DNA from 2 places in the Phormidesmis sp. 146-33 genome. Region 2 is predicted to be linked to the other one. Evidence: riboswitches for the same ligand, from Rfam matches in the RefSeq annotation. Region 2 holds a riboswitch; the other holds the start of a gene.

Region 1 (14,862 bases), on a different contig from region 2:
GGGCTGGTTCCCTCAGAGGAACTCGATTATGATTTCAAATCTAAAATTTTGGGAAAAGGTGGCAACCGTCGATTTCACGCCAAAATAATAGAAGAAGTCCTCCATTTCCCAGGCAAAATGACCACTCATTGAATAAGCTCTGTGAATACAACACTCAAAACTCATCCAGTTTGGCAAAACTTCACTCAAGCTCTAGCACAAATCGATCCAAATCAAATCGCACACCAACATCTACAAGATTGCCAAGCTGAAATTCACGGCTATTGGGACGAAAACGATCGACCTTACGAAACGATTCGATTTAAACAACTGCCTACTCCTCAACTGATTAGCAGTTCTCTAGGCGTAACTCCAAATCAAACAGAAACCGCGCATTGGCTTCAACTTAGATATTTACTCCTCGTTCCTACAGGCTTACCTGTGGGCGAGTTACTTCTAGTTCTAGACGACAGCCTAGAAGTAATCGATGAGAACTGGGTGATCGATGTTCACTCGCCTCATGTTGTTGCGATCGCTGATCCAAATTGATGCCAGCGCTCAACCATTTCCAGATAGCGAGATCGTAGCCGTTTCTAGCACGTTGAAATTAGACCATTATTGTGAGAGCGGTGTTATGAACCTTCAGGTTGTCTCTCAATCCTCACCCGATTTCACCTTACACATTTTGCTAAAGCAGCAAGTCATATCTGGGCAAACGTTCCAGATCAACCAAACTGTACAGTCGAGCGATCGCTATTCGCAAACCAGCATATGGTCAATTAGGACTGTAAGCCGCACCCGAATCGACATAAACCTCAATCCATTCCCAACGATCTCCCAACTTCACACCCATTGGAATAATCGGTTCAAGATTTCCTCGCTTTTGAAGATAGGGAAACCGAATCGGAGCCACAAGGTACACCTTCTAAATCAACAAATCATACGATGTCTCTGGGTGAGGAACATCAATGACTAAGGGCAAAACTTCCACCCCTGCCTCAACAAAAGGACGGCAAACCTCTTCTCTAGTATCCGCAACGCCTACAATCTGCCCACCTTCAATCGCAACCACTCTACCAGGGTATTTTGCAATTAGCTCGTCATAATGCGTAGCAAGCCACTGACTATCTGACGCAAGAATATCGGCAAGCATTTGGACTTCCATACTCTCAGCCTCATTGACAATATCCTCAATTTTAACAACATCAATGCGATCGCTTAACGAAAGACTGTGAAGCGCGATTGCAGCCAAGGAAAAAGCGAGTGAGATGCGAGCGCTAACCTAAGCTGATTGCCTGGAAGTGCGATCGATCGTTCTTCCTTTCCTGCCCGCAAGCCTCCTCACAGTGACCACAATTCTCGAAAATCACGATCAAATCAAGTTTGCAGCCGATCCTATTGAATTGTGTGACAATCAAATCGAGCTTGCAGTCGATCGCCGTGAAGTACTTTATTGGGCAACCATTCCAATGTGAGCGGCGACGATTTGCCAGGTTCCTTTGGGGGAGACGGCCCAGACGCGGGTAAAACGAAAGTCACCGTTCGCGGGATTGCTATTGTAGGTGCCAACTATTTGCATTCTGACGAAGACGATCGCGACCTCTCCATACAGTCGAATCTGCCGTTCGGAAGGGGTTAGCTCGTAGATCTTAATCAAGCCAGATTTGTGTGCAGCGAGATCGTCTTGTTTGCTAATGATTTCTCCGAGATGACTGGTGGCGACGAGTTCAGGGGCGAGTAGTTCATCCAAGACGCTGACATCAGAAGCCAACATTGCCAGTCTAAGCCGTTCTTCGGCCTCAATAATTTGAGTTTCAACTGTTTTATTCATCGTGTCACCTTTACAGCACTTTGCAAATAGATGAAGTACAAAAATAAGTGATTGAAACTCCTGGTCAGGTTTCTTGCCAATTTAAGTGTGCTTCACTAACTAGAAATCTGCTGTATAAACCAAAGTAATTCTGATATTCACTATCCTCCAGCTTTGTCCATGCACCCTACGACAAAAGATGGATTGATACATTTGGCGGAGAATGGTAGAGTCTTTAAAAGTCAAATCGGTCAGCTTAATCTGGTGAGTTTCTAGCAAGTAACTTACTGGAGCGGAGGAACCAAAACATCGGGGCTTATCTTCTGTGAAAGGTCGATCGCAAACGATTCAAACTTGAGTCGGCGACCAATACCAGAGAAGGGCATCTCTCAGCCCTCGCCCGTCAGCTAACTCCGTCGGCGGTTGAGAGAGGACTGTAGAGTTTCAGCATTTTGCTTTAGGCTCATCAGTGTCTCTAATTTAGGTCGAACATTTAGTTTGAGTCTTTGAGCTTGAGGTGTTGACGATGATCCTTCAGCTAAACTTGGCTGTGATCGTAGCCGTTGCGAGTCAGGCTACTTGGCGAAAAGTGCGTCCCGCGATCGCTCAAGAAGCGGTGTGGTTGCCTGCGATCGGGTTTTTGGGTGTGATTGTGCTGTGGTGGGCGATCGCCTTGCTCAAACACGACGTGATGCCGACTCCGCCAGAAGCGTTAATGGCAAACTTAGATTTCATTTTGCATCCCTTTTATCGGCGTGGGCCAGGGGATCTCGGAATTGGCTGGCTCCTGTTGGCGAGTTTGCGGCGGGTGTTGATTGGCTTTGGTTTGGGGGCGTTCGTAGCGATTCCGATCGGCTTTCTGATTGGCATGTCTAGACGAGCGATGTTGGCGTTGAATCCAGTGATTCAGATCTTTAAGCCGGTGTCTCCATTGGCGTGGCTCCCGATTGCGTTAGCAATTTTCAATTTGGCTGATCCCTCTGCAATTTTTGTAATCTTTATCACGTCACTTTGGGCAACGATTATCAATACCGCGCTTGGTGTTTCTAGCGTTCCACAAGATTATTTAGACGTAGCAAAAGTGTTAGAAATGCCGCGCTGGAGACGAATCACCAGGATTATTTTGCCTGCTGCGTTGCCGTACATTTTTAGTGGTTTACGAATTAGTTTGGGTGTGGCGTGGCTGGTCATTGTAGCAGTCGAGATGTTGACAGGTGGCATAGGAATTGGCTTTTTTGTCTGGGATGAATGGAGCCGCCTCAACTTAAGTTCAGTGTTTTTAGCCGTTCTAGTAATTGGTCTAACAGGATTGCTCCTAGACTTTGCCATCACCCAACTCGAAGCGTTTGTAACTCGTCAGCGGCGATCGACCTGAAAAAGCTTTAAGTTCTCCGCTAAACCCAGGTGAATTCAATCTTTTCACTAATTCAATCTCTTCACTGCGGTTATGAGAGAAGCCCCCAAATCCTCCACCCGTCAGGGACTTTGAATTAGAACTCTTGTCTTAAAGTCCCCCAGAATGGGGGGTTGGGGGGCAGAAGCGCAGAACACCGAAGCGAAAAAACTTAATCGAACTCCCGTTAAACCAAACATCCCTCATCCCTTCTTTTCTCCCTCATTCCTCCTCCCTTCTCCGCTATGACTCAAGATTTTTGGACACGACGGAAGTTTATGCAACAAATGAGCGGAACGGCAACCGGACTCGTGTTATCGTCTTGTGCGATCGATGCCAATCGTGCCCCTCAGTCTCTTTCTCAAGCGGCTTTAGCGATCGACCAGATCATCAAGCCCGAAAGTTTGGAGAAGCCAAATCTAACGATCGGATACGTCCCCGTCAATGACTGTGCGCCGTTTGCGATCGCCTGGGAGAAAGGCTTTTTTCATAAGTACGGTCTTAACGTCAAACTCAGCCGAGAAGCCAGTTGGGCCACTTCTCGCGACGGCATTATCTTTGGACGATTGGATGCATCGCCTGTGGTGTCTGGTGCCGTAGTCAATGCTCGAATGGGAGCAGAAGGGGCCCGACATGCCCCACTTTGTGCCGCAATGACGATTCATCGACACGGCAACGCAATGACCATGAATCGAGCGATGTGGGAGTCTGGCCTGCGTCCCTGGTTTGAATACAATGGCGACTTGGAGGCCTTTGGACGAGATTTTCGGCGCTATTTTGACAACTTGCCGTCTGAAAAACGAGTCTGGGCGGTGGTTCTCAGTTCTGCAATTTATGAATACTTTGTGCGCTATTTGTCGGCGGCGGCGGGAGTCAATCCGATTCAGGAGTTTCGCGTCATGATTGTGCCTCCGCCTCAGATGGTGGTGAATGTTCGCATCGGGGCAATGCAGGCTTATATGGTGGCCGAACCCTGGAACACACGCGCCATTTCAGGCAATGAAGGAATCGGCTTCACGTTTGCTCAGGGTAAAGAAATCTGGCACGGACACCCCGATCGCCTTCTCTGTGTCACGCAGTCTTTTATTGATGAGAATCCCAAAACCTATCGATCGCTGCTCAAAGCCATGATCGAAGCCTGTCGCTACTGTGGCGATCCCAACAATCGAGAAGAGGTCGCCAAAATCATTTCTGCGCGATCGTTCACCGGGGCAAAACTCAACCTGACTCGACCTGCGATCGTGGGTGAATATAACTATGGCGGATTCGATGGCAAAGATCGCACCGTGAAGGCAGACGACACGACTGTTTTCTTCGACCTTCCCTCAAATGTGCCGCAAGTGCCGAATGCTCACTCGACGTTTATGTGGCGATCTCACAGCATTTGGCTAATGACGCAAGCCGCCCGCTGGGGACAAATTAAGGAAATTCCTGCCAATGCTCACGAAGTTGCCGAAAAGTCCTGGAAGACTGAAATCTATCGAGAAGTCGCGGCTGACCTGGGAATTGCTTGTCCGAGTGATGATTACAAGATTGAACCTGCGGAAGTCTTTATCGACAAGAAAGCGTTTGATCCGAGTGATCCGGTTCGCTATTTGGAGAGTTTTGAGATTCGAGCCAATGCTCCTACCAAGATTTATCTAGCGTGAATTGGATGGAGTTTTTCGCTTTGTTCTTCAACGCTTTTGCCCCCAACTCCCGATTCTGGGGGACTTAAAGACAAGAGTATCTAATTCAAAGTCCCTCACTCGTGGGGGATTTAGGGGGCAGAAGCCTCAAACAACGAAGCGCAAGAATTCTATAGAACTGACCCATAGAACTGACCTTTGAACTGACCTTCATTGAGCCGGGAACCGATTCGCTAATTACAAAGTTCTCACCCAGGAGATTTATCATGAGTCAATCGATACCGACGATCGACATGCCTGACACCAACGCTCATCCAACCGGATTTTTAGAAATCGAGAACCTGCACAAGTCTTATAAGGCTCCCAATGGGGGCGAGTTCGTTGTGCTGAAGGGGATTAATTTAGCGATCGGGCAGGATGAATATATTTCGATCATTGGTCACTCTGGCTGTGGTAAATCGACGCTGCTCAAGATTGTGGCGGGGCTGGAGAAATCGACTTCTGGATCGGTGAGACTCGACGGGCGAGAGATTCGCAAGCCGGGAGCCGAGCGAATGATGGTGTTTCAAAACTATTCGCTGTTACCGTGGTTGACCGTTCGAGAAAACATTCGGTTAGCAGTCGATGAAGTGTTGAAGGATCTGTCTGCGGGTGACAAAAAGCAGATTGTGAATGAACACCTGGTGATGGTGAATCTGACGGCGGCGGCGGACAAATACCCGGATCAGATTTCGGGCGGGATGAAGCAGCGAGTGGGGATTGCTCGTGCGTTGGCGATTCGTCCCAAAATGTTGCTGATGGATGAGCCGTTTGGGGCGTTGGATGCATTGACTCGCGGCAAACTTCAGCGTCAGGTTCTCGAAATCTGGGAGAGCCACCGTCAGGCGGTGATGATGATTACGCATGATGTCGATGAGGCGATCTATATGTCCGATCGCATCGTTCTGATGACCAACGGGCCGGCTGCGACGATCGGCGAAATTTTAGAGGTGCCGTTTGATCATCCGCGCGATCGCCAACAGCTTCGAGAGTCGTCTGAATATTATGACCTTCGCAATCATGCACTCAATTTTCTCGATCAGCACTTTGGCAGCGATGAATGAGCTACTGGTACAATTCATTCACGTTGAAGATGATGAGGAGCTATGACGCAACCAGATTTTACGATCGGCATTCAGTACGAACTCAGACAGTTGGCAACGGCTACAACAGAGCTGGCTGAGAAGATTGATCACCTGACTGGGGTGGTGACGACTGGTTTTGAGGAACTCAAGCAAATTACTCAACAGCAAGCTGACACGGCTCGAATGCAGGCTGAAAGTGTCAATCGATTGGTGGCGTTGCTAGAGCGGAGAGAGAGAAGTTAGATTGTGCTGGTAAAATTCATTCACGTCCAAGATGGTGAGGGGTTATGACGCAACCGGATTTTACGATCGGCATTCAGTATGAACTCAGACAGTTGGCAACGGCCACAACAGAGCTTGCTGAACGCATTGAAAGCACAAATGAGGGAATCGATCGCCTCAGAGAAACCGTTAATACTGGCTTCGATGAGCTTAGAGAACTGGTCACAACTGGCTTCACCGAAATCAAGCAAATCACTCAACAGCAGGCTGATACGGCTCGAATGCAGATGGAAAATTCACGAATGCAAGCTGAGAGTATCAATCGTCTGATCGCACTGCTAGAGCGCAAAGAGGGAAATTAAAAGAAATAACGTGTTATGGGTATTCAATACGAACTCAGACAGTTAGCAACAGCCACAACAAAGATTGCTGAACGCATTGAAAGCACAAATGAGGGAATCGATCGCCTCAAAGAAATGGTCACGACTGGGTTTGATGAACTCAAGCGAATCACTCAACAGCAGGCTGAAACGGCTCGAATGCAGGCTGAAAGTGTCGATCGATTGGTTGCTCTACTAGAGCGCAGAGATGCGTAAGTTTTGAGTTTGAGATGTGAAGCTACGTCGATTCGCCCCCTTGCGGGTAACTCGAAGAGATCGAGCTTTCCGCTTCGTTATTTTGCGCTTTTGCCCCTCAAGCTGCCAATTCTGGGAGACTTTTTGCCCCCCAACCCCCCAATTTTGGGGGACTTTAAGACAAGAATCTTAGTTCAAAGTCCCCCAATTTTGGGGGATTTAGGGGGCTGCCCAGATCTGTAGCCGCAGCAAAAACTTTGTCGAATTCACATTAAGGCTGGCTGTCGGTGGGTGCCCACGGGCCGATGACGGGTTCGCCTTGGGTTTCTTTGTGGGCGAGTTGTTGGTTGAGGTCGAGGAGTTTGGTCAAGATGTCGTCAGTTTTGCTAAACCCATAAGCGTTTAGAACGAGATCATCGAGTTTGGCGTGATGTTTGGCGAGTTGGCTGCTGGGTTCGTGAAAAAATTGGTTGTATAGCTGAGTGATGCCCCATTGTTTTTTCTCCATCTGTTGGGTGCGGTATTCATGAAGTTCTAGGGCTGCGTTGCGAATTTGATCAATTAGCTTTGCGCTGGGCGATTGCGGAAATGGAAACGTTTCAAAACAAGTGTTGTGAGTGTAGGAAATATCTGCCTTGAGAGTTGATTTTTGTGCATTCATCCAAACCCGATGTACTGTAGAAGTAAGTATCCCCAAGATGTAAAAATCATCACAAGCAACAACTCGTGTCCTGGCATTAGGTAGCCATTCCAGCGAACAAGGAAGAAAGATAGCCCATTTTGAAGTTTGAGCAACAGCGAAATATTGAGAAACAGATTTTAGAGCTTGACGCATTGCTGGTCTTCGTTCTCCAAACTTCCACCAGTAGCTTTGATAAACTTGCCTACGATTCAAATCTCTTTCTGGCTTAACTTTTGTTTTAATCCACTGAAATGGCTGGATATATTCACTTGCTTCTTCAATGCTCATATCATTGAAATCAACAATCCAATTTCTTAGATCTTTGTATGGATTAGACGCGAGATCATTACCTTCCAGAAAAGGGCGTATAACTTCTAAATTTTTTGGATCTGCCTTTTTCCATGCCTCTGCTTGCTCTAAGGAGACGATGAAGCCTGTACCAACGGGAGTTATACCTGCGAAACATCTGCTCAGATTAGCTGAAAGCCTTTTTGCATTTGAAACATCTACCGTAGATTGCAGCGACGAGTTAATCGCTAGAACAATTTGATTATCTAAATGATATCTTTTCGGTAGCTGCTTACTCCAGTTCACCAAACTGACATGGACTGCTGCTTCTCCTGACCAGGGCTGTGTAGAGATTGCTTCATGAATATAGCCATTGTTTTGAGTAATGTATTCTAAACTAGCTTTTCTACTTTTACCTTGACTAATTGAGTTTGTGCCAACCAATCCGGCTCTACCATTTTCGTCAAGATGATCGTGAGCTAAACGAAACCAATAAGAACAAAAATCTACCGAGTCTTTTACATCTGGAAAGCGATGAAACACTTGATTAACATATTCATCACTTAAATCAATCCGCATCTGTTTTCCACCCAAAAACGGCGGGTTGCCAATGATCGCATCTGCTTTTTCCCACTCGCTAAACAGGGCATCTTTGCAGACAATATTCTGATCCAATGTATCCAACGGTAAAGCAGGCTCAAACAAACCCAATTTATCAATGGCAATCTTTCGCCCGATCATCATCGTCACCCGCGCCAACTGCACCGCAAACGGATTCGTATCCATCCCAAAAAACTGATTGGGTGTCACATAGCCGATCGCCATTTGCCCCGTGTCCGATCGCCGCCGTTCTGCAATCTTGTCAATCAACAGTTTCTCTAGCCGCTTTAATTCTTGATACGCCACATACAAAAAATTGCCCGACCCACACGCCGGATCAAGCACCCGATAAGCCTGCAACTCAAGCTGAAGCGCATTCAACTCAGCAATAGAACTCGCCCCATTAATCCGCTCTTCCCAAAAATCACTAATCGTCGGCCTGACAATCTGCCGAATATCGACCTCACTCGTAAAGTGAATCCCATGAGCATGACGCTTTGACTGATCGATCGCCCCCTCAAAAATGTTGCCAAAAATCGACGGACGCACATAAGTCCAGTTGTCTCGCGCACAGACATCCAAAAACTTCAACTCCTCATGCGTTAGCTCGATCGGGTCAACGATCGCAAACAATCCACCATTAAAATAATCCACTCCTTGATAGCGTCCCGCAGGCGTTTTGCCCCGCCGATTCATCTGCTCAAACAGCCCCCCAATCAAGTCATACGTGCTGCCCCCCGTCATACAGTCTTGAATCAGCGACACAAAAATATCACGCGGCAACAGCCCCCGATCTTCTGCAAACATCGCCAACACACACTGCAAAATAAACCGCTGTAGCTGCTCCTCACTAAAGCTGTCAAACCCATTGTGCTTACCCCGCTCATACAGCAACTGATAAAGCTCTCCTAGCCGTCGCGCCGATCGATCCGTCACCTCCACCTGATTGTTTTGAAACACCGGACGCATCCCGCCGATCTCCATAAACGTCAACGCGCTCGATCGCTCCGGCAATTGCTCTAGAGAAATCTTGTCTACAGGCTCATCCACCTGATTTTCAAAGTCAAAAATCCAAAACTCATCAAAATTGCACAACATCGCATACCGAGGCCGATTGGGCGTAATCCGCATCCAATACCGCTCCACCTGGGCATAATGCTTGCTCAGATCTTCGCCCCGCTTCTTCATCTCAATGAGAACGCCCGGAACATATTGGCGCGATCGCCACACCAGATCCGCAAATCCCGTCTTTCCTTTAGCACTGGACTTCTTGAGCCGATCCTCAAACTCCGCGCCTGCCTCGATCGCCCCTTCATGCCCAAATGCCCTAAAAAAACGATCTAAAAACGTCTGAGACTCCCCTTTCTCATCCCCCTTCAGACCCTGGCAAAAACTAACAAACGCTTGAAGGCTGGCAGGAGTCGCTGACATATCAAATCTTCTCGTAGGGGGCTTCTCTATCAGTATTCACACAGAGTCGTCAAAATCACGATCGTTGTTTGCTTAATCACAACTGTCGCCCAATTAACGTGAATTCAACGAAAAATTTCGCTGCGGTTACAAATCTGGGCAGCCCCCTAAATCCCCCACCAGTGAGGGACTTTGAACCGTAGATCTGGGCTTAAAGTCCCCCAGATTGGGGGGTTGGGGGGCAGAAGCGCTCACTACCGAAGCGGAAAATTCTATCGAACCTACGTTCAATTAACCGCCAAGCTCAAATTTCGCTCAAAGGCTTGCTCACAGAAAACGAATCCGCTATGCTAGTGACAGACTTTAGCCACCCTATAGCCACCCATGAAACCCAAAATCATCATTGACCTCTCGATCGTCGTCGAAACCGTCGTTCGCCTCGACCCAGAGAAGCCAGACGAAATCGATGAACAAGTCCGAATGCTAGTAGACCTGCTAACTGACCTAAAATCGCTCGTCGAAGGCAGAACCTAACCGCGTGACTCGATCGCTGCTACCCGCGCCTCCAAAGCGGCAACTCGTGCCTCAAGGCTATTTTCATCAGTCAAATACTCGCGCAGGGCATCATTGACGATCGTGTTGACGGGTCTGCCTGTTGCCTTTGCGTGACTTTCTAGTAGCACCCACACATCATCGTCATATCGAATCGTTCGCTTCTCTCTAGCCATGCCGTCTCTACGATCGTGGGGCGTGTTTGATCGTACCATCGGTCAGCCGCCAAACAAGATTCTCAGCACTAATCTAAAGTCTTCCAGAATTGGCAACTTGGGGAGCAGAAAATGCAAACAACGAAGTCAAATAACTTCATCAAATTCATGGGGCTGTTTTTTGACGATCGCATCCCACCACATCCGTCCGTGTGTAGACCTGCCACCAATGGGCGTAATGCTGACAAATCGAATTCAGGCAGGACTCAAAAAAATCAGGTAACAAATGGAGACTCATGGGGCAACAAGCATTAGATGCTGAACGATCGCCGTTGATCGGTTTCCCCCATGCTAATCACCCCCCAGAGGATTTAGTAATCTTGACGGCGAAAAGGCAAGAAATAACCAAGTCAAATTGACGCTAAAAAACGTCAGTTCGATGAACGCTTCGCTTCGCTTTTAGATCCAGGAACGCCCCCTAAATCCCCCACGAGTGAGGGACTTTGAACCAGAATTCCTCTCTGAAAGTCCCCCAAAATTGGGGGGTTGGGGGGCAGAAGCCGTGAACAACGAAGCGGAAAACCTCTTATCGAATTCACGCTAAAAAATAGGCTGTAGTGGAAATCCGCAAAACTCGATCTTCAAGAGTTAAGTGGAGTGTCTCAACCACAGCCTTTGATAGTCAGAAATCAGTATTCAGAAATCTCCAAAATTCAGAGAACTCAGGATTTAAGCTTCAAAGCTTGTCCCTGAACAGTGGGTGCTGATTCGATTCCGAGCAGACGATCGATCGTCGGCACTACGTCAATATTGCGAACTTGCTTCAGACTGCCCTGATCGATATCTGGCCCCGCCGCAAAAAACACCGCACTCATGTTGAGCTTCTCTGGATTGTAGCCATGTGCGCCATAAAAGCTGGGCACCGAAAGGAAGCCAGTCACCGAGGAATTATCCCCCAGTCGTGGAATCGAAGGGGTTTGTGTTCCGTCAAAGTTGTAGCCTTCAGCCATTGTCGCAAACACATCGCCGCTGTCTTGAGCAATGAATTCGTTGGTGCCCAGACCAAAGGGGCGATCGCTCCCATCTTGGGGCAACGGACGTGGGTAAATCTTGTCAAAAATGGGTTGGTTTTTGGCGTAGTTGGGATTCGTGTCTACCAATTCTTGAAGCGCTTGCACAATCTGCTGTTGGAGGGTGACATATTCTTCACGGCTGACGGTGCCATCGGGTTCGCGTCCCTGTAGATTGATGTAAATGTTGGTCGCTGGGCCCGACGTGATTGCCCGCACTTTAGTCGGATCAAATCCTTTACTTGTCAGGTAAGGCGTGAGATTGACCGAGGTGTGGAAGGGCGAAAACCCGTGATCCGACACGACAATGATGTTACGGCGCGGAATGCCCCCACGAGTCCCGACGGCTCGAATCACTTGCTGAAGCGCTCGATCGGCGACTCGATAAGCCCTCTGAACATAGGTCGCATAGCGGGCAACCTTGGCAGCATCTTGTCCCCCGTTGATCGAGTTGGGATCAGTGGGATCGGTTGCCTGTCGCGGGTCGATCGTCAAAAATTGGTGTTCCGAGCCGTCGGGTTGTTCAAAATACAGCAGCACCAGATCGGCATCAGGATTCTTGGCGATCGCTCTCAGGGCGACACGGGTTTGATAGTCGGTAAAGGTTTGAACTAGGTCTTCGTAAATGTCTTCAAGTTCTCTATCAGGAAAGGCATTCAGACCGACTGCCGATCGCTGAGGAATCCGAAAATCAGGTTGCGGTGCCCAAAATCCAACATTGTTGTTGATATCGTCTACATCCGCCAAGACAGCAGCGTTGCGAGGAATGGCGTTAGCCGAATAGCGAACTAAACGCACCGTAGACAAGTCAGGCGTAAGTCTGCTGACATAAAAAGCGGTTCCAGCCTTGTTAGAACTGCCTTCAAAGTAAAACGGACTCGATTTTTTGAGTTTTGCCTGCACAAATGCCGACCCTGTAGAGGGCAAGCTGCCACCCACTTGAATTCCCAATTTTGCATCAAAGAACACGATCGTGTCGTAGTTAGTCTGGCGATCGTTGCTGGTGTCAAGTGCCGCCGCTTGCAGATCAAAACTGGCTCCTCCGACGGTGACCTGCTCTAGCGAAGTTTGCAAAACGGGACTGTAGGAGACTTTGTTGACGGCGGTGAGTTGAGCAATCGTCGGCTCTGAGGCAGGCTGAAAGTCAGAACGAGTCAGGCTAAACCCTCTCGCAGACAGTCCCGCAAAGGCTCCAAATGGCACGGTGTAATCGACGGTGCGTTCTTTAGCAGATTGCAGTAGCGGACTGGTCGGCGCAGTGGTCAGACGAATATCAGCGCCATCGGCACCCGGAAAGGTGGCAGCGACGACTTTTTTACCGTTTTGTCGCAGTCTGATCCAGATGGGTTCTGCGGTGGGTGTGGCGCTTTGACTCACGCCGTTAGCGTCGATCGAATAGCCGCCGATCGGGGCTGCAAACCCGCTAATATTTTGCCGAAACGGACTGGCAACCAGGTGAAAACTGTTAGCGACTACATTGGTTTTGGCCGTCGTGGCCCCGGCTCCGATCGAGACATGACAAGCCGCCGTCAGTGAGGGATTACAGGTGATGTTACGCTCGGCAACGACTCCCCGACTTTTTAATAATCCCAGGCCCTGGTTCGGTTTGAGAATGCCTTTTTGTAGATACTCTTCAACAAATCTAGGCGTTGCGCCATCTAGAGAAATCAACACAACGGGCGATTGTCTAGTAGCACTTTGAGCAACCGTTGTATGAATACCAATTGCAATCAAAAAGGTGACGATCGCAAATGCCAAAAGTCGTCTAAATAAGCGAAAATTTGAAGGTCGAACAATGCTAGATAGAATCACCCTGATATACCGAGAGATTCTCTGAATGATTGAGGAAGGATTCAGATTTTCCCAAAAATGGTTATTCATCAACGTGCCTGGATTGGATTAACTGAATTGCTGTGTAGTCTACTACCAGGATGTTAAGCCCAGACTATGTTTGGATTAACGCGATCGACAAATTATCCATCTCAAACTAGCAATCATCTTAAGCGGTACTCTAACCCACACCTTTAGACTGCTGAATCCCTTATACCAAATTGATCTTTGAGTGCTACAGATCTTGGAAGCTTCTACAACACTAAATTGAATGAAGGTTACATAGATTGATGAATCTTAGATAAACAATTCTGTCGTATCTGCTTACCACGAATAATGCACCATTAGGATCGTTTGCCTCGTTCGATTAGGGCTGCTCTTGCTTGTTCACGATCGTCAAAGTGAATTTTCTCCGTTCCCAAAATCTGATAATCTTCGTGGCCTTTGCCTGCAATTAACACGCCGTCTCCTGGTTTGGCTTGCAGAATAGCGGTGCGGATTGCGGTCGCTCGATCGCTCACCACCAGAGCCTTGACGGATTCAGGAATACCCGCCACAACATCTTGAAGAATGCGATCGGGATCTTCAGTCCGAGGATTGTCAGAAGTCACGATCGCCTGATCCGCCAGCGTTGCAGCAATATTGCCCATTTTGGGACGCTTGGTACGATCGCGATCGCCGCCACAGCCAAACACACAAATCATCTGACCCGGAATAAACGGCCGCGCCGCTTTCAGCATGTTTTCTAAGCTGTCAGGCGTGTGAGCATAATCGACAATCACGCTGATGTCCTGATCAGGTTTCACCTGCACTTGCTCCATGCGCCCCGGTACACCTGTAAAGCTGGGCAGCGTGTGAGCCATTTGTTGTAAATCGAGTCCGAGATGCAGACCTGCGCCAATCGCCGCCAACAAATTCGCCAAATTGAACTGACCCACCAGGGGCGATCGAAATTCAATGTCACCTTTGGGCGTATGGAGAAGTCCGCTCACATTGTCTGAACCGTAAACTAAATTGCTCGTCCACAAATCGGCTTTTTGCTGTGTGCTGTAGCTCCAGACGGCTGTAGCGTTTTCTTTTAGCTGCTCGATCAGGCGTTGTCCATAAGTGTCATCCAAATTAACGATCGCTCGACTGTTGAGATAAGACTGGCTAAACAAGAGCGCCTTTGCCGAAAAATAATCCTCCATGTCTTTGTGATAATCGAGGTGATCCTGCGTCAAATTGGTAAACACCGCCACCTCAAACGGACAGCCCAACACGCGACCCTGAGCCAGCGCATGAGAACTCACCTCCATCACGCCCACCTGACAGCCTGCGGCGATCGCGTCTGCAAACTGACGCTGTAAATCGACAGGAAACGGAGTGGTATGAGCCGCCGTCTGCTGAAAGCCTTTCCAGCGGGTGTAGAGTGTGCCAAACAGAGCGGTCGGTTTTTGCGCCTCGGTTAAAAGAAATTCGATCAAATGGGTGGTCGTGGTTTTGCCATTCGTCCCGGTCACGCCGACCAACTTGAGCTTTTGGGCTGGGAATTCGTAAAAAGC
Region 2 (14,862 bases):
TGGGACTGCGGCCCATCTTCTCGAATCACCTGTCCTGCTTTGAGCACCCGCAGTAGCGGAACTGCCCAGAACCCCACACCAGCCGTCGCCAGAGCAGAAATCCACAAGGATAAAGTTAGCGAGGCTCCTTGGTCGAGCGATCGTCCAGCTAGCCAGTCTAACCCCAGCGCCGCTACCGAAAGCCCGATCGTCACGCACAAAAATAAGCGCGTTCCGGAAAGGCTGAATGACCGATTTGTAAATAACTTTGCGTCCACAAGAATCTCACTTCACTCCACAAGTACACCACACCAACCAAAGGACTTTTTTCGGGAAAATCGTCCAATACCTTGAACTTTAGGTCAACTCGGAAAGGTCTATGGTCAAGACTTGGTTAAGTTTGGCTAACCATAAACCGATCAACCTAATCTTCGAGATCTAAATCATCGTCGTCGTCGAGATCAAAGGAGTTGTCATCCTCTGAAATGAACTCCGTGATTTCTTCTTCGCTACCTGGATATTCAGCATCCACTGGCTCACGAGCCAACAGGCGGCCCGTATTTTCTAGCCAATCTAGAATCGAGGACTCTTGCTGGACTGGAATCACAGCGGCCCGTTGCCCACGCGGTTCTTCACGTAATGAGGGGTTGTAAGTCATAGACACAACAAAAATTAACGTTGCTTTACTTAAATCTTATACGCAGTGAAACAACCAGAGTCTACCATCCAGGAAGGAAATTGGAACAGGGAATTCTCACATTTTTTGGCAGATGTCAAGGTTGCTTTTTCCAGGTTAGAAATTGGCTATGAAAAGCGATCGCTGCATTTAAGAAAATTTGTAATAATCGTCCTCTGATCCCGACCGCAGAATTACGATTGGGTAATCAGTCGGCTATCCTATCATCTGTTTACGGGGTTGAACGCGAATGATCGGGAAGGCAGCACTATTAGAAACGATCGCAGGCAAAAATCGAGGCCTGCTGGCAACCGATTCTCAAAAGCAGGCGATTTTGGCGGCGATCGCTCAACTCGAAGATCGCAACCCTACGCCGCGTCCGATCGAAGCCTTGGATCTATTAGATGGTGATTGGCGGTTGATCTACACCACCAGTCGGGGGATTTTGAGCATCGATCAGGTGCCTTTTCTCAAATTGGGGCAGGTTTACCAAAGCATTCGCGCCCCCGAAGCCAAGCTCTACAACATTGCCGAACTGATTGGATTGCCCTTTGTCGAGACGATCGTCAGCATTGGGGCCCGATTCAAACCTGTCTCTGAGCGACGGGTAGATGTGAAATTTGAGCGATCAGTGATTGGACTTCAGCGACTTATCGGCTATCAAACCCCCGATCGCTTTATCGAGCAGCTTGAATCAGGACAAAAACTGGCGGCGATCGATTTCAGCGTCGAAAACCGCGATCAGCAAGGTTGGCTAGATATCACCTACCTGGACGAAGATCTCCGCATCGGACGCGGCAACGAGGGCAGCGTGTTTGTATTGACAAAAGGGTGATGGGAGAGAAGTGAGGTGTGAGGTGTAACGAAAAACTTAGAATGGGGTTAGCGATCGTGCCATTTCCCTTTCATCCCTCATCCCTGTTCCCATGCGTCTTTCCCAAGGACAGTTAAACCTCCTCGAAACCTGTCCGCGTAAGTTTCAGCACACTTATTTAGAACAGTTGGGAGCGCCCACCACACCCGATCAGCAGGCGCGCTTGATGTTGGGGAGCCGCTTTCACTCGTTGATGCAGCAGTGGGAGATGGGGCTTCCGGTGGAACCGTTTATTCGCGAAGACGAGCAGTTAAATCAGTGGTTTACGGCATTTGTGGGAGCGGCTCCCAGGATTTTGGAGCTAGAGGCACCCACCTTTCGTCAAAGTGAGCATCAGCGCACTCTGGAGGTAGAAGGGCATTTGCTGACGGTGGTGTATGACTTGTTGGTGATGAGCGACTCTCAGGCCCAAATTCTCGACTGGAAGACCTACCCAAAACCGTTGAAGTCAAGACAACTGGCAGAAAATTGGCAAACTCGCCTCTATCCGTTCGTGTTGGCGGAGACGAGCCACTACGATCCTGGGCAGATTTCGATGACTTACTGGTTTTTTCAATCGAAGTCTGGAGAAGACGCTGACCCGCAAAGCCTCAAGTTTTCCTACAGTTCAACGACTCATCAGCAAACTCAGCGAGATCTAACCCAGCTACTCCAACGATTGAGCGAATGGATCGATCGCTACGAGCAAGGCGAGTCTTTTCCGCAAGTGGCAGAAGGCTCAAAGCAGTGTGCAGACTGTAGTTTTGCAACGCGCTGTCAACGAGGAGATGGCGAGGAATCGACTGTACGCTTGCCTAACTTTGCAGAGATTCAAGAAATTCCGTTGTAATCAAGATAGGGCGTAGGAATTATTTTTATGACGGAATCTTTTAGCAGCGAAGTCATCTCAACTTCGATCGAAGTTCGGGATATGGAGATTGATGATCTGGCTGCCGTTTATCATTTGGGCGAAAGGCTTTTTACCAGCGATCTGTACCCCTACATTTATCGCACCTGGGATGAGTGGGAAGTGATCGGACTCTACAACACCGATCCCGAATATTGCTTGGTGGCCGCAGTGGACGATCGCGTCGCCGGATTCATTCTCGGAACCGTGATCAACAAAGCCTCGCTGGTTTATGGCTACATCATTTGGCTAGGCGTGTCTCCCGACTTTCAGCGGCGCGGGGTAGCGGACAAACTGGTCGATAAGCTGGTAGAACGCATGATCGATGATGGGGCAAGATTTATGATGGTGGATACCGATCCCGAAAATCTTCCCGCCGTTAAGTTCTTCGATCGCAAGGGTTTTGGCAATATGCGGCGACACGTTTTCTTATCGCTAAATCTCAGTGAGCATGAATACTACGGCAGACTGATCGCCTACGAGCGAGAAAAAGCAGAACGAGCCGTCTGGAAGCGTCCCCGTCGCCCAAACCCCAAAACATGAGATCCAAAATTTGAGATCCAAAACTTGAGATCCAAAATTTGAGATCCAAAATTTGAGGCATCCCAAAATCTGAGGAATTATTCATGTCAGCGATCGCTTGGGCTATTCAATCAGAGTTGCCACCAGCAGAATTCATTCAAACGCTTGAGTTTCACGGCGTGAAAGGTCGGTATGTGGCTCAACTACTTTGGCAACGGGGCATTCGCGACCCTGAGAAATTGGCGGGCTATTTGAATGCTGATCTTTACAAACCAACGAGCGCCTTTGAATTTGGGCAGGAGATGCGATCGGCGGTTCAACGGCTCAAAGCGGCTTACGAATCTCAGGAAACGATCGCCATCTGGGGAGATTTTGATGCCGATGGCGTGACTTCAACGGCGGTTTTGTGGGATGGGTTGGGAGAATTTTTTACCCAAAATCAGCAGCTTTTTTACTTCATTCCCAATCGGCTCACCGAGTCTCACGGCTTGTCCAATTCGGGCATTGACGCGCTCAAAGCAAAAGGCTGTCAGCTAATTGTCACCTGCGACACAGGCAGCACTAACCTGGATGAATTGACCTACGCTCAAAGTCTAGAAATCGACGTAATCGTCACCGACCACCACACCCTGCCCAAAGATCGTCCGCCTGTTGTCGCCATTCTCAACTCGCGCTATTTTCCTGCTGACCATCCGTTAGCCAAACTTTCAGGCGTTGCCGTCGCCTACAAACTGGTTGAGGCGCTCTACCAAACGATGCCAGAGGTGCCCAAAAAACCGTTAGAAACGCTGTTGGATCTGGTGGCGATCGGACTCATTGCCGACCTGGTAGAACTCAAAGGCGACTGTCGCTATCTCGCCCAAAAAGGCATCCAACAACTCCAGACTCACAGCAAACGCAAGCCCTCTGAACAGACCCGCCCCGGCATCACGAGATTGTTAGAACGGTGTCATCGGAGCGGCGATCGAGCCACCGATATTTCCTTTGGTCTCGGCCCGCGCATCAACGCTGTCAGCCGCATTCAGGGAGATGCTCACTTTTGTGTAGAGTTGCTGACGAGTCAAGACCCTCAGCGCTGTCAAAAATTAGCCGACGAGACCGAATTGGCCAACGCTCGCCGCAAAGCTTTACAAAAAGATGTCGCTCAACAGGTGACCGCCAAACTTGCCCAGCTAGATCTCTCCACCACAGGCGTAATCGTTCTCTGGGATGACCAGTGGAATCTGGGCGTATTGGGACTCGTCGCAGGTCAAATTGCTCAAGAATACGGGCGACCTACCATTCTTCTCAGCACCGAGGCAGCGAATCATTCTTCAGATCGATCGCTGGCTCGTGGGTCTGCCCGCTCTGCCAATCAAATTGATTTATACCAACTGGTCAAAGATCAGGCGCATCTGCTTCATCGCTTTGGCGGACATCCGTTTGCAGCAGGGCTGAGTTTACCTGTCGAAAATCTACCGCTCTTTGTCGAGGCGATCAACCAGCGATCGCGCCAACAGCTTCTTCCTGCTACGCCTTCCCTCAAAGCCGATCTACAGGTCACCGTTCAAGAATTGGGATTTGAGCTATTTCAAGAACTCAAACTAATCGAACCTTGCGGCATGGGCAATCCGATTCCCAAACTGCTAATCCAAAATTGCTGGTTTGAAGTGGGCAAACATCGCAACAGTCGCGACTGGAAGGGGCAAGAAGTCCGCTATATTCAAACCGAGTTCAAAATCCTGGACGAAACGGTCACAACGGGCTTTCCCGGTCTCTGGTGGGGACACTACAGCCACGAAATTCCTCAAGGTCGCTGTGATGCGATCGTCGAACTCGAAAACAATACCTTTCGCAAACAGTATGAAGTGCGCCTGGTGGCCGTTCGTCCCTGTGAAACCTCCGTTCAGACAGCTTCGCCACAAGTGGATTGGATTCTTGACTGGCGCACTGAGATGCCCTCCAATACCCCCGAAAAGCTGCTCAAAGTGCAAAGCTGCCCCACCAGTTGGAGCGAGCTACAAGCCTGGTTTCGTCGCGCCCTCAACGCAAAAAGTCACCTGGCGATCGCGTATCCTACGCCCACACTCACGCCTCCCCACGAGATTTGGGCCCAACTGGTCGGCATCGCCAAATATTTGAGCCGCACTGGAGAAACTGCCACGCGCCAGCAGTTGACCGAACGGTTAGGAATCAGCGATCGTCCCCTCAAAAGTGGCTTCAAAGCACTGGAATATTTGGGCTTTAGCGTCACTTATTCAGACCGCTTTCAGATCACCTGGAATGCAGCCAGAGAATCGCAGTCATCAGAAGCGATCGCCAGAGTCACCGAACAGTTTCTAGCTGAGATTCGAGAAGAACAGTTTTATCGTCAATATTTTTATCAGGTGCCGCTCACGACGATTCAAAATGTGGCATTTCAAACAACTTTTAATCTCTGATCAAGTTCAAAGAAGCGTGTGAGGAACCTCTGAACTGAGAAAGGAACGATTTTGGCTAGCTCGCTTTACGCAATACTTCTCGTCTAGAAGGTGTAGCCGCAACGGATTCGCGAAATCCACGCTTGGTGACAACCCACTCCGTATTACCCAAAATGTGATCGTAGATGGCAATAATCGCAATCACATTCTTAAACACACAATAGAACGGGATAAACAAGCAATAGACCACAAAATCCCGAATCGGATGTTTCACCATCTTATTTCTGACTCGCCACGCCACCAAAGTTTGAATCGGCCCGCTCATCAGCGTCAGAGCAGTGGTTGCCCACACATATTCTTGAGGAATGATCGGTGGCTCCGTCTGACTCAAACTCAAACTAAACAACATCGGAAAAATTTGCAGCGCGACAAAGTGAAACCCAGCGCTATAAATCAAAAGCAGCGTCCAATAAAGCTTTTGCCAGCCGTCTAACTTGTGAGAATGCAGCAGCGGCACTTGATGCTTGAGCGTCACTTCGAGCCAGCCTTGGGCCCACCGTTTGCGCTGAAACCAGAACGATCGCACGTCGATCGGAGCCAATTCTGTGGTGATAATGCTGGGTTCATGGACAATATTGTGTCCTCTCAGCAGGGTACGCAGGGTCGCGTCAATATCCTCCGTCATCATGCTAGGAGCAAACCGAATCCGCTTGAGGACAGCCGTCCGCCAATAGCCATTTGAGCCACAAAACATGCCCGTATCAGCCAGCAGCGACTTGGCAGGATGGCTCACCCCATACATGCACTCAAACTCAACAGCGATCATCCGCGTCAAAAAATTGCTATTGTTGTTGCGAATTACATTGCGACCCTGAACCACTGCGTAGCGATTACTCGCCAGCCAACTCCACGCACGTTTGAAGCAATCAGCGATCGGGCGATGGTCAGCATCCAAAATTCCCGTCACCTCGCCCGTGACAATTCTCAGCGCAGCATTCAGGTTTTCGGCTTTTGAGTGACTTTCTTCGACATACAGCAGGCGCAATTCTGGATACTGTTCGGCGAGGCGTTCTAGCTCATCTTCGACGGGCAGCCGAACCGGACTGTTGTACGCCAAAATCACTTCTAGCCCAGCTTCGGGGCGGTGCACATTGTTTAGGATGTACTTCAGCGTCTTGACAATGATGTGCTGCTCATTGGGCAGATATGCCACGACGACGAGAGAACACTTGGGCAGCGGGCGTTTTGGCTCAGACGGCAAATGTCGATGAGTAGCATAGGTGCGAGGCATTCTCAGCCAGCGTTGCAGCGTTCCGAGCCGAGGTTTTTGTTTGCGTGGAGTTGAGTAGGCGATCGCCGTTGAAACCGACTCCCCAATCACCACGATCGAGGTCAAAAAATAGAGGATGGGGATGCACACATGCAAGGCAAGGAGATTCCATCCGCTCTTCAAGATGAAGTAGTAAATCAGAGTGGGTAAGCCGATCACCACCACATGCGTGAAGATCACTTTGTCAATAACGGAACCAAAAACAACGATGGGCTTGTGCAGAAGTCCCTTCCTCATAATTTTTTAAGTTTTAACGAGTCCATATAGATAGAAACCATGCACAAGTAGTCTTGTCAAACTTCATGAGGAGATACAAACCGCGCAGATCTTGAGTCAGAAACTCTGAAAACCTTGTCTGACATGGCGTATGGAGGATGAGCAAGATTATCCAAGAATACAATAATCTTCTCAATCTGGATCTGCCGTGAGAGGCAAATCAGGCATTTGGCGACAATCGACTTCAGTTCCCCAACAATACATTACGGAAATTTAAGAAAGTTATACGATAATTTTTTCCGTAGTTACGAACGGACTGAGCAATTCCATTGATTTTCACAAAAATTGGCTCTGCCTCCAGACCGATCGCCCGGATCACAAAGCCAATCTCGTCGCCAAAAACTCAGAATTTAGCCAATTTCGACCAATTGAATGTCAAACGTCAGATCTTCGCCCGCTAAAGGATGATTTGCGTCGAGCGTCACTTCAGCCTCAGAGATGTCAGTGATCACCACGGGAATTGTCTGACCTGAAGGCTGTTGAATTTGTAGCTGTTGACCAACTTCGGGTTCTAAATCAGAGGGCATCTGGGTGCGATCGACCACTAGCACCATTTCTTCTCGATGATGACCATAGGCCTCATCTACCGGAATCACTTCTGTTTTAGAATCACCAGGACTCATGCCCACAACGGCTTTCTCAAAACCTGGAATGATATTGCCCGACCCGATCGTAAATTCTAAAGGATCGCCACTTGCCGAGGAGTCAAAAACCGTTCCGTCGTCCAGCTTACCTGTGTAGTGGACTTTGACCGTATCGCCTTGTTGTGCCTGTACCATGCATTAAGCTCCTTGTAATTGCGTAACTGCTCGATCGCACTTCATCACTACTTAAATTAGGGGAAAGCGCAATCGTCGCAAAGTTCCTTAAGTGAGAATTGCAATACGTTTTACTCTAGCCGCCCAGACTTCAAACCGGCCCGATCTAAACATTTACCTAAACATCTACGATGCAAAGTCAAACCAACGCAGACGCGCTCGTCATCGGCAGTGGAATCGGCGGACTGGTCGCGGGGGCCCTGCTGGCTCGATATGGCAAACGAGTAATTGTCTGTGAAAGCCACAATATTCCGGGTGGGGCGGCTCACAGCTTTGTGCGGCAGGGGTTTCACTTCGATTCTGGCCCGTCGTTTTATTGCGGATTGGCTGACCCCAATTCAGTCAATCCATTGCGACAAGTGTTGGACGTATTGGGCGAGTCGGTGGCAGCGATCGCGTACGATCCGTTTGGTCACTATCATTTTCCCGAAGGCACTTTTCCGGTATACGGTAACTCAGACCGCTATCGGCAATTGCTTGCCCAAATTACGCCTCAAGGGGCAAACCAACTGGCCCAACTCGAACAGCGCTTTCTCAAACTTTACGACAGCTTACGAGAAATTCCCACGCTGGCCCTGAGAGCCGATTTGAAGCTGATTCCAGTCTTGCTAAGTCGCTATCTGCCCACTTTATTGAAACTGCTGCCTCAGATAGGCGTGATTCAAGGGTCAGTGGGCGCACTAATGGATGAGACGGTAACCGACCCCTGGGTACGGCGGTTGATTGACTTGGAGTGCTTTTTGCTGTCAGGGTTGAAAGCTCACGGCACGATCGCCCCCGAAGTCGCCTTTATGTTTGGAGAGCGCACGCGATCGGTGATCGACTACCCAATCGGCGGCAGTGGAGCGATTATTCAAGCGCTGATCAGAGGATTAGAAAAGTGGGGCGGCACGCTTCGGTTGGGCACTCACGTTGAGCAGATTTTGGTTGAGTCTGGCAAAGTGCAAGGCGTACAGCTCAGAAAAGGGCTGAGAAAAGGAGAGACAAAAAGGGAAATTTTGACAGCTCCGATCGTGCTCTCTAACGCCACAGTTTGGGACACCTACACCAAGTTACTCAAACCGACTGATCTGCCTGCGGCTTACCGTCAGACTTCGCTAGACACGCCCACAGTCGATAGCTTTATGCATCTGCATCTGGGCATCCGATCGGACGGCTTAGAAAATCTGACCGGGCACCACGTCGTCGTTCACGATGCGGCTCAAGACATCACTACGCCAGGAAACACCTGCATGATTTCGATTCCCTCAGTCTGGGATGCAAATCTGGCACCCCCTGGACACCACGCCCTCCACGCCTACACGCTAGAACCGTTTGAGGGATGGCACCGAGACGACACCTATGAAGAGAGGAAAAGATCGCGATCGCACTCCCTGTTTCGTGCGTTAGAACGGATTATTCCTGACCTGCGATCGCGCATTGTCCTGGAGCTAATCGGCACTCCCCTCACTCACGCCCATTACTTGCGCCGTCATCAGGGGACGTATGGAGCCGCGATCGCCGTTGGTCAAGGCAGGTTTCCCAGTTGCCATACGCCCATTTCTGGACTTTACCGCGTCGGAGACAGCACGCTTCCCGGAATTGGAGTGCCCGCTGTCGCCGCCTCTGGAATTCTCTGCGCCAATACGATCGTCGAGCCTCACCAAACAGCAGACCTCTTGAAAAAGGTTTGAGTTCTGAGTTTTAGATTTGCCGCCCTCACCTTCTGTCTGCTATGTCCTTACTTCCCGCTGGTTTGCTCCAATTTAGAGGAGAATTTGCTGCGCTGACGGCCGCTTTGATTTGGGCGATCGCTTCCATCATCTATACAGGTGTCGGACGGCAGGTGTCGCCCTTGATTTTAAATCTCACTAAAGGGTGGATTGCGATCGTCTTCCTGCTGATTACGCTGGTTTTACAAGGACAACCCATTCCCGATATCAGCCCCACAAGCTGGATTTTGCTCCTCCTCAGCGGCATTTTGGGCATCGCCTTTGGAGACACCGCTTACTTCAACACCCTCAACTGCATCGGAGCCAGACGAACGCTGGTCTTGGAAACCCTCTCCCCCTCTTTGTCAGCCCTATTAGCCCTGATATTTCTGCAAGAAAGTCTGCCGCTCTCAGCCTGGTTAGGAATCGGACTGACCCTCACCGGAGTGATATGGGTCGTCCTCGAACGGGTTCCCCCATCTGAAGCTGAAACTCACTTTCGTCCCCTACGAGGTCTAATCTTTGGCGTTTTGGCAGCCCTGGGACAATCTGGAGGAGCCGTCTTATCACGGGCCGCCCTGTCAGGAACTAATGTAGACCCTCTCTGGAGTACCCTGATCCGATTATTGGGATGCACGATTGTCCTGCTTCTCTGGGTCGTTTTGCAGGGGCAGTCTCGTAGTCTAATCAAACCACTCCAGTCTCATCGATTGCTCAAGGTAGTAGTCGGAACCGCCTTTGTCAGCACCTACCTGGGTATCTGGCTTCAGCAGACCGCTTTAAAGTATGCCGCTACTGGGGTTGCTCAGGCGCTCACCAATACAAGTCCTTTATTTATTTTGCCGATTGCCGTTTACATGGGTGAAAGAGTTAGTTTGAGAGCAGTTTTGGGGGTGGCGATCGCGTTGACTGGAGTTTACCTGCTGTTTAGAGCCTAAAAGTTAGTTCAAAAAGTGAGCATTTCATGACTAATAACCTATGACCGATTGCCTAGATGCATCAGTATCGCCGCAAACGATCCCTCATAAGTAAGAGACATGGCACCGTGTTTTTTTGCTACAACCAAAGGGAGATCATGGAGTCAGTAGCATTCACTCAAGGCACAATAGACTCCTAAAACCGTAAACTTTGAGTGACATCACTTCTAGGAAAAGAGAATTTTTGGTTGGCTCAGATCAGTCCAGCAAGGAGCAAATTCAAGTAAACTTTCTACTAAACGTATCAGGTAGCGACTCATACGAAACCCTTGTCCGTAGATTTGAGGTAGTTTATTTTTTAATACCTCTCATCTTGAAAACAGCTTACGTATTCACGCTCATGGAATCAGCAGAGCTTCCCTGTATTTGTATAGAAGGCGCTTCGGATACCATTTCTCGTCCATTAACAAGCGATTGAAGCCCTATCAGTTCCTAAAACATCATTCATGAGGGTTATCCACAATGCAGACACTGTTGTTCTTCCTGGGTGTTTTTTACCTTGGTATGATGCCCATTTTGTTTATCGGCTGGCTGGGTTTTTTCCGACAAGACGCTGATATGTCAAAAGAAGAAAAACAGATGTCTTTAATTGTGTTGACGATCGCGACGCTACTTTGGCCGATCGTTTTACCCTTTGCTTATTTAGAGCTGCTTGGCAAATTCAAAAGAGCTACTAGAACCAATCGTCTATACAAAAATTTGTTAGAAACAAACGTCGAAACAAACGTCACAAATTCTCAACTTTGTTAATTAAGAGATTCTCTAGCCAGAAAGCAGTCTCCCAAGAATCTCCACTACCCCAGAGGCTGCTCAAAACATCTGATTAAACTTCCTTTTAAGCTGAGTCTTTAGACAGATATTAATCTAAAATCTTTATGAAATAGTTGTATTTGTAGTCTAGATAACAGACACTAACAAAACATATCTTTTCATAGGACAGGCAGACCTGTAATTTGCGCTGTTATACTGTTAGAGTTTGCGGTTAAATAAACTCAAGCAGAAACGATTTTTGTCTTAAAAGTAGCAGCCTTTTACCATAAAGCTGCACTAGATTGATCAATGAAGGATTCCATAACTCTAAGTTGGATTCTCCTTCATGTGCCGTCAAACCATTATTTGAGTGGGTAGCCTAATCTAAATTTTGGCTCAGTAAATGTTCTGAGTTGCGAATTTGAAGCGGAGGAACCAACCTTTTGGGGCGAATCTTACCCAGATTAAGAGAGACACCTTCCAGTCTTAGCCCGTCAGCTAACTCCGTCGGCAATGGGAGGAGCGCCCAAGACTTGCTACTGTCAGCAACTGTCATTGAGGTCTCCTGGTATCTCAAGCTCGGATTTGTTCTGAGTGTTGAGTTTAGCCCTGACCCACCTCTCGCCTATCCTAATCCTGAGAGGTTTTACTGTGAATATTTTGTCCATGTTGGTGCGGCTTCAAAGCACGCTGGGTCGTTCTGATCTAGTGAATCAAATGGTGCTTTTGCCCAAAGCGCATTCTCTGACCCCAAATTCTAAGCAAGAAATCAATTTGGCGGTTGGCTATTCGGGTTCTCCTTGTAGTCAAACGGCTCTAGACTTGACGCTGTGGATTGCCCATCAGACCCGGCTCGCCACTGGCAAACAAGTCACTGTACAGGTTGTGTATGTCGTCGAAAACAAAACGACTAAGATCCCGGTCTATTGCCCTACAGAAAGCATTCGAGAGGTTGAAAATCGGGTAGATCTGAGAGAGCGCCCATATCCTCGCAAAGCCGATCGTCAGGGTCATCAGACAGCAGTAGTCGAGCTACCCGAACTCAGTGATTTCATCCAACCAATCGGGATGTCGGACGTATTTGAGCAAGCCGATCGCATTCTCTGGCAAGCGCGCTGTCTAGCGGATGAGTGGCGAGGGTCACTAAAGACGCATCTGCGATTTGGCACCGTAGCCGAAGAGTTAAGGTCTGTGGTTCAGGAAGAGTCCGCTTCACTCTTGATTTTGGGTTGTGAAACGACTGCTCATTCGCTGGTACAGCAGTTAGGTCAGGACTTTCCCTGCCCCATTTTGGGCATTCCTTCAGCGTTGGACAACGATTGAGAAAAGGCTATTCGTCCAATCTTGAACTCTGCAACGTATGAGAGGGTGGAGATAAGAGAATCATTGGGGAGTTATTTTCCCGTCTGATTCTCTCATTTCTGCCCTAACTGTTTTGAAGCTAGTTGTTTTGAATCTGATTCTGAATTTTATAAGGAGCCTCTCGATTGAGTCGATCGATCTCCTGAGTGGCGGCGATCTTCTGCTGACAGGCTTGAGCGATCGCTTCCATAACTCGGCTAGACACCTCAGTCGGAGACTCGTTAGCTTGTGCTGTAATTTTCACATCTGCCTGAGCGTATAGGGATTGACGCTGGGCTGTCAGCGTGTTGAGTCTCGCTTTGAGCGTTTCTGAAGACTGTAGCAGGGGACGGCTGCGATCGTGCTGCAAGCGATTGTAAAGCTCATCCAGGGGCAAGTCTAGCCAAACGATGACTCCATGCCGCAGATATCCCCAGTTTTCGGGTTTGAGGACAATACCGCCGCCCGTCGCGATCGCAAGTCGAGTGTAAGGAGCTAATTCTGCCAAAACGTTAGTTTCTAGCTGTCGAAACGCTGCTTCACCCGACTCTGCAAAGATTTGAGAAATTGACTGCCCGCTGGCCTGCTCAATGACGGCATCAACATCAAAAAATTGGTAATCAAGTTGGTCTGCCAGCAAGCGTCCGATCGTGGTTTTGCCAACCCCCATCATGCCGATGAGATAGAGATTTACGCCTTTTAACAAAAGAGTTGTCCGTTGATTGAATAAGGGTTCTACACCAGCCTAGCGTTTTTGGAGGATTGAGCGATCGCTGCTTTTGACCAGACGAATTTCGATAGAAGACTTGCTGCATAAATGAATGGGAGCCACTGCGATCAACATGGTTGTCACCCCCGTTTTGACTGACCTGCTCTACACGCAGCATCTTGCTTACAAAGCGGACACTTATCACAACACGATCGAGAGCCTGGAGAGAATGTGGCTGCGATCGAAGTCCCGGTAGATAGTTAGTTTAGCGAACTCAAAAGATTTAGCTAACTGTCAAAAATACGGTCAAGAACACAGTGGAAGAATTAGCATTTCTCAAGCGATAGAAGCAATTCTTTCATCCCTCATCGTCCTCATTTTGGTCGAGATTGCGGTTTGGCGGAATGATCACCCGGTAGTCAGCATCCACCACAGAGTCAGGCGCAGCAGGGCGAGTCGCTTTAGGGTCGCGGTAGCTGTAAGAGTAGGATGAGCGAGTCTCAGAGTCAGGGGACGGAGAAGCGGAGGTGCGTTTGCGGTCTTTTGGTTCGTCTTCCCAGCTTGAATTGTCGTCAAACCAATCTGAAGCGTCTTCCTCCCAGTCTGATGATTTGTTGGCAGCTTGGGGCGTGGGTTCTGAAGCAGGGGACTGCGTGTAGGAATAAGCTCTAGCGGAAGACTGATCAAACGATCGCGCCTTTTTTCGTCCTTTGCGTTGAGCGGTGAAGCCTGTCAGCCGAAACAAAATCGAAATGACAAGGGTGGTGACAATGCCTGCCGCAATCGCGCCCAAAATCCATAGCGACAAGGGAAATGCAGGCGATCGAATGCCCAAAAAGACAAGCTGCATCGACGGTGCCCAGTTGGGCAACACAAACAGCAGCAACAGGACGGCAATTCCGAGCAGCAGGATGAGACGAAGAAGAGGCATAGTTTTTGAGTCTTGAGTTGTGAGCGTTGAGTTTTGAGGTGGGCAAATTCAAATCTCAAAACTGAGAACTCATTGTTGATCCTAGCCTTCTTTCCAGCGATCGATAGGAACGCAGTCAATTTCTAACTGATCCAACGCACGGGCGACGACAAAATCGACGAGATCTTCGATCGTCTGAGGGTTGTGATACCACGCCGGGATCGCGGGTACAATCCGGGTTCCCGCTTCTGCGAGGGTGGTCAGATTGCGAAGATGAATCAGGCTAAACGGCGTTTCGCGCGGCACAATCACCAGCCTGCGACCTTCTTTAAGCTGCACATCAGCCGATCGCTCCAGCAAATCAGAACTCAATCCGACTGCCAATTTTGCCACGGTACTCATACTACAGGGAATCACCAGCATTCCTACCGTACGAAATGAGCCACTGGCGATATTAGCACCGACATTAGTAGCTGAGTGACAGGTCAGTTGACCGCCAAGCTCGACTCCACACTGCTGCCGCCAAAATTCCTCTTGTTGCAGAGGGTCAGCAGGCATCCGAATATTTTTCTCAGCTTGCCAGACCATATAGGTTGCTTTAGAAGCGACAAGCTCGATCGTATACTCCGCCTCTAGCAAATACTTGAGCGCACGAACAGCATATATCAGCCCAGAAGCTCCTGAAATGCCCAAGATGAGTGGACGAGAAGAATTAGAAGGCACA

Evidence for each region. A riboswitch is a leader RNA that binds a small molecule or an ion and turns the genes downstream of it on or off. The one in region 2 is predicted to bind cyclic di-AMP.
Region 1: it holds a riboswitch for cyclic di-AMP, as region 2 does, so the genes downstream of both, ntrB (nitrate ABC transporter permease) here and ACJ2PR_RS06915 (universal stress protein) in region 2, are expected to answer to the same signal.

The regions. Positions count from the first base shown of each region.
Region 1 covers NZ_JBJPHU010000057.1:2,599-17,460, forward strand. The annotation lists gene ACJ2PR_RS20910 (hypothetical protein) at 1-132, shown strand, start outside; gene ACJ2PR_RS20915 (hypothetical protein) at 142-528, shown strand; gene ACJ2PR_RS20920 (hypothetical protein) at 755-892, opposite strand; gene ACJ2PR_RS20925 (DUF5678 domain-containing protein) at 905-1,231, opposite strand; gene ACJ2PR_RS20930 (nuclear transport factor 2 family protein) at 1,430-1,810, opposite strand; cyclic di-AMP (ydaO/yuaA leader) riboswitch at 2,033-2,226, shown strand; gene ntrB (nitrate ABC transporter permease) at 2,316-3,164, shown strand; gene ACJ2PR_RS20940 (ABC transporter substrate-binding protein) at 3,428-4,831, shown strand; gene ACJ2PR_RS20945 (ABC transporter ATP-binding protein) at 5,077-5,913, shown strand; gene ACJ2PR_RS20950 (hypothetical protein) at 5,956-6,177, shown strand; gene ACJ2PR_RS20955 (hypothetical protein) at 6,222-6,518, shown strand; gene ACJ2PR_RS20960 (hypothetical protein) at 6,534-6,752, shown strand; gene ACJ2PR_RS20965 (DNA methyltransferase) at 7,003-9,732, opposite strand; gene ACJ2PR_RS20970 (hypothetical protein) at 10,096-10,245, shown strand; gene ACJ2PR_RS20975 (hypothetical protein) at 10,242-10,478, opposite strand; gene ACJ2PR_RS20980 (hypothetical protein) at 10,585-10,716, opposite strand; gene ACJ2PR_RS20985 (alkaline phosphatase family protein) at 11,141-13,369, opposite strand; gene ACJ2PR_RS20990 (UDP-N-acetylmuramoyl-L-alanyl-D-glutamate--2,6-diaminopimelate ligase) at 13,663-14,862, opposite strand, start outside.
Region 2 covers NZ_JBJPHU010000011.1:40,397-55,258, forward strand. The annotation lists gene mraY (phospho-N-acetylmuramoyl-pentapeptide-transferase) at 1-257, opposite strand, end outside; gene ACJ2PR_RS06865 (DUF3134 domain-containing protein) at 404-637, opposite strand; gene ACJ2PR_RS06870 (PAP/fibrillin family protein) at 906-1,490, shown strand; gene ACJ2PR_RS06875 (PD-(D/E)XK nuclease family protein) at 1,582-2,358, shown strand; gene ACJ2PR_RS06880 (GNAT family N-acetyltransferase) at 2,386-2,958, shown strand; gene recJ (single-stranded-DNA-specific exonuclease RecJ) at 3,042-5,357, shown strand; gene ACJ2PR_RS06890 (glycosyltransferase family 2 protein) at 5,413-6,903, opposite strand; gene ACJ2PR_RS06895 (FKBP-type peptidyl-prolyl cis-trans isomerase) at 7,293-7,721, opposite strand; gene ACJ2PR_RS06900 (phytoene desaturase family protein) at 7,892-9,433, shown strand; gene ACJ2PR_RS06905 (DMT family transporter) at 9,475-10,389, shown strand; gene ACJ2PR_RS06910 (hypothetical protein) at 10,891-11,178, shown strand; cyclic di-AMP (ydaO/yuaA leader) riboswitch at 11,575-11,703, shown strand; gene ACJ2PR_RS06915 (universal stress protein) at 11,830-12,501, shown strand; gene ACJ2PR_RS06920 (shikimate kinase) at 12,620-13,225, opposite strand; gene ACJ2PR_RS06925 (hypothetical protein) at 13,341-13,484, shown strand; gene ACJ2PR_RS06930 (hypothetical protein) at 13,587-14,159, opposite strand; gene ACJ2PR_RS06935 (flavin prenyltransferase UbiX) at 14,241-14,861, opposite strand.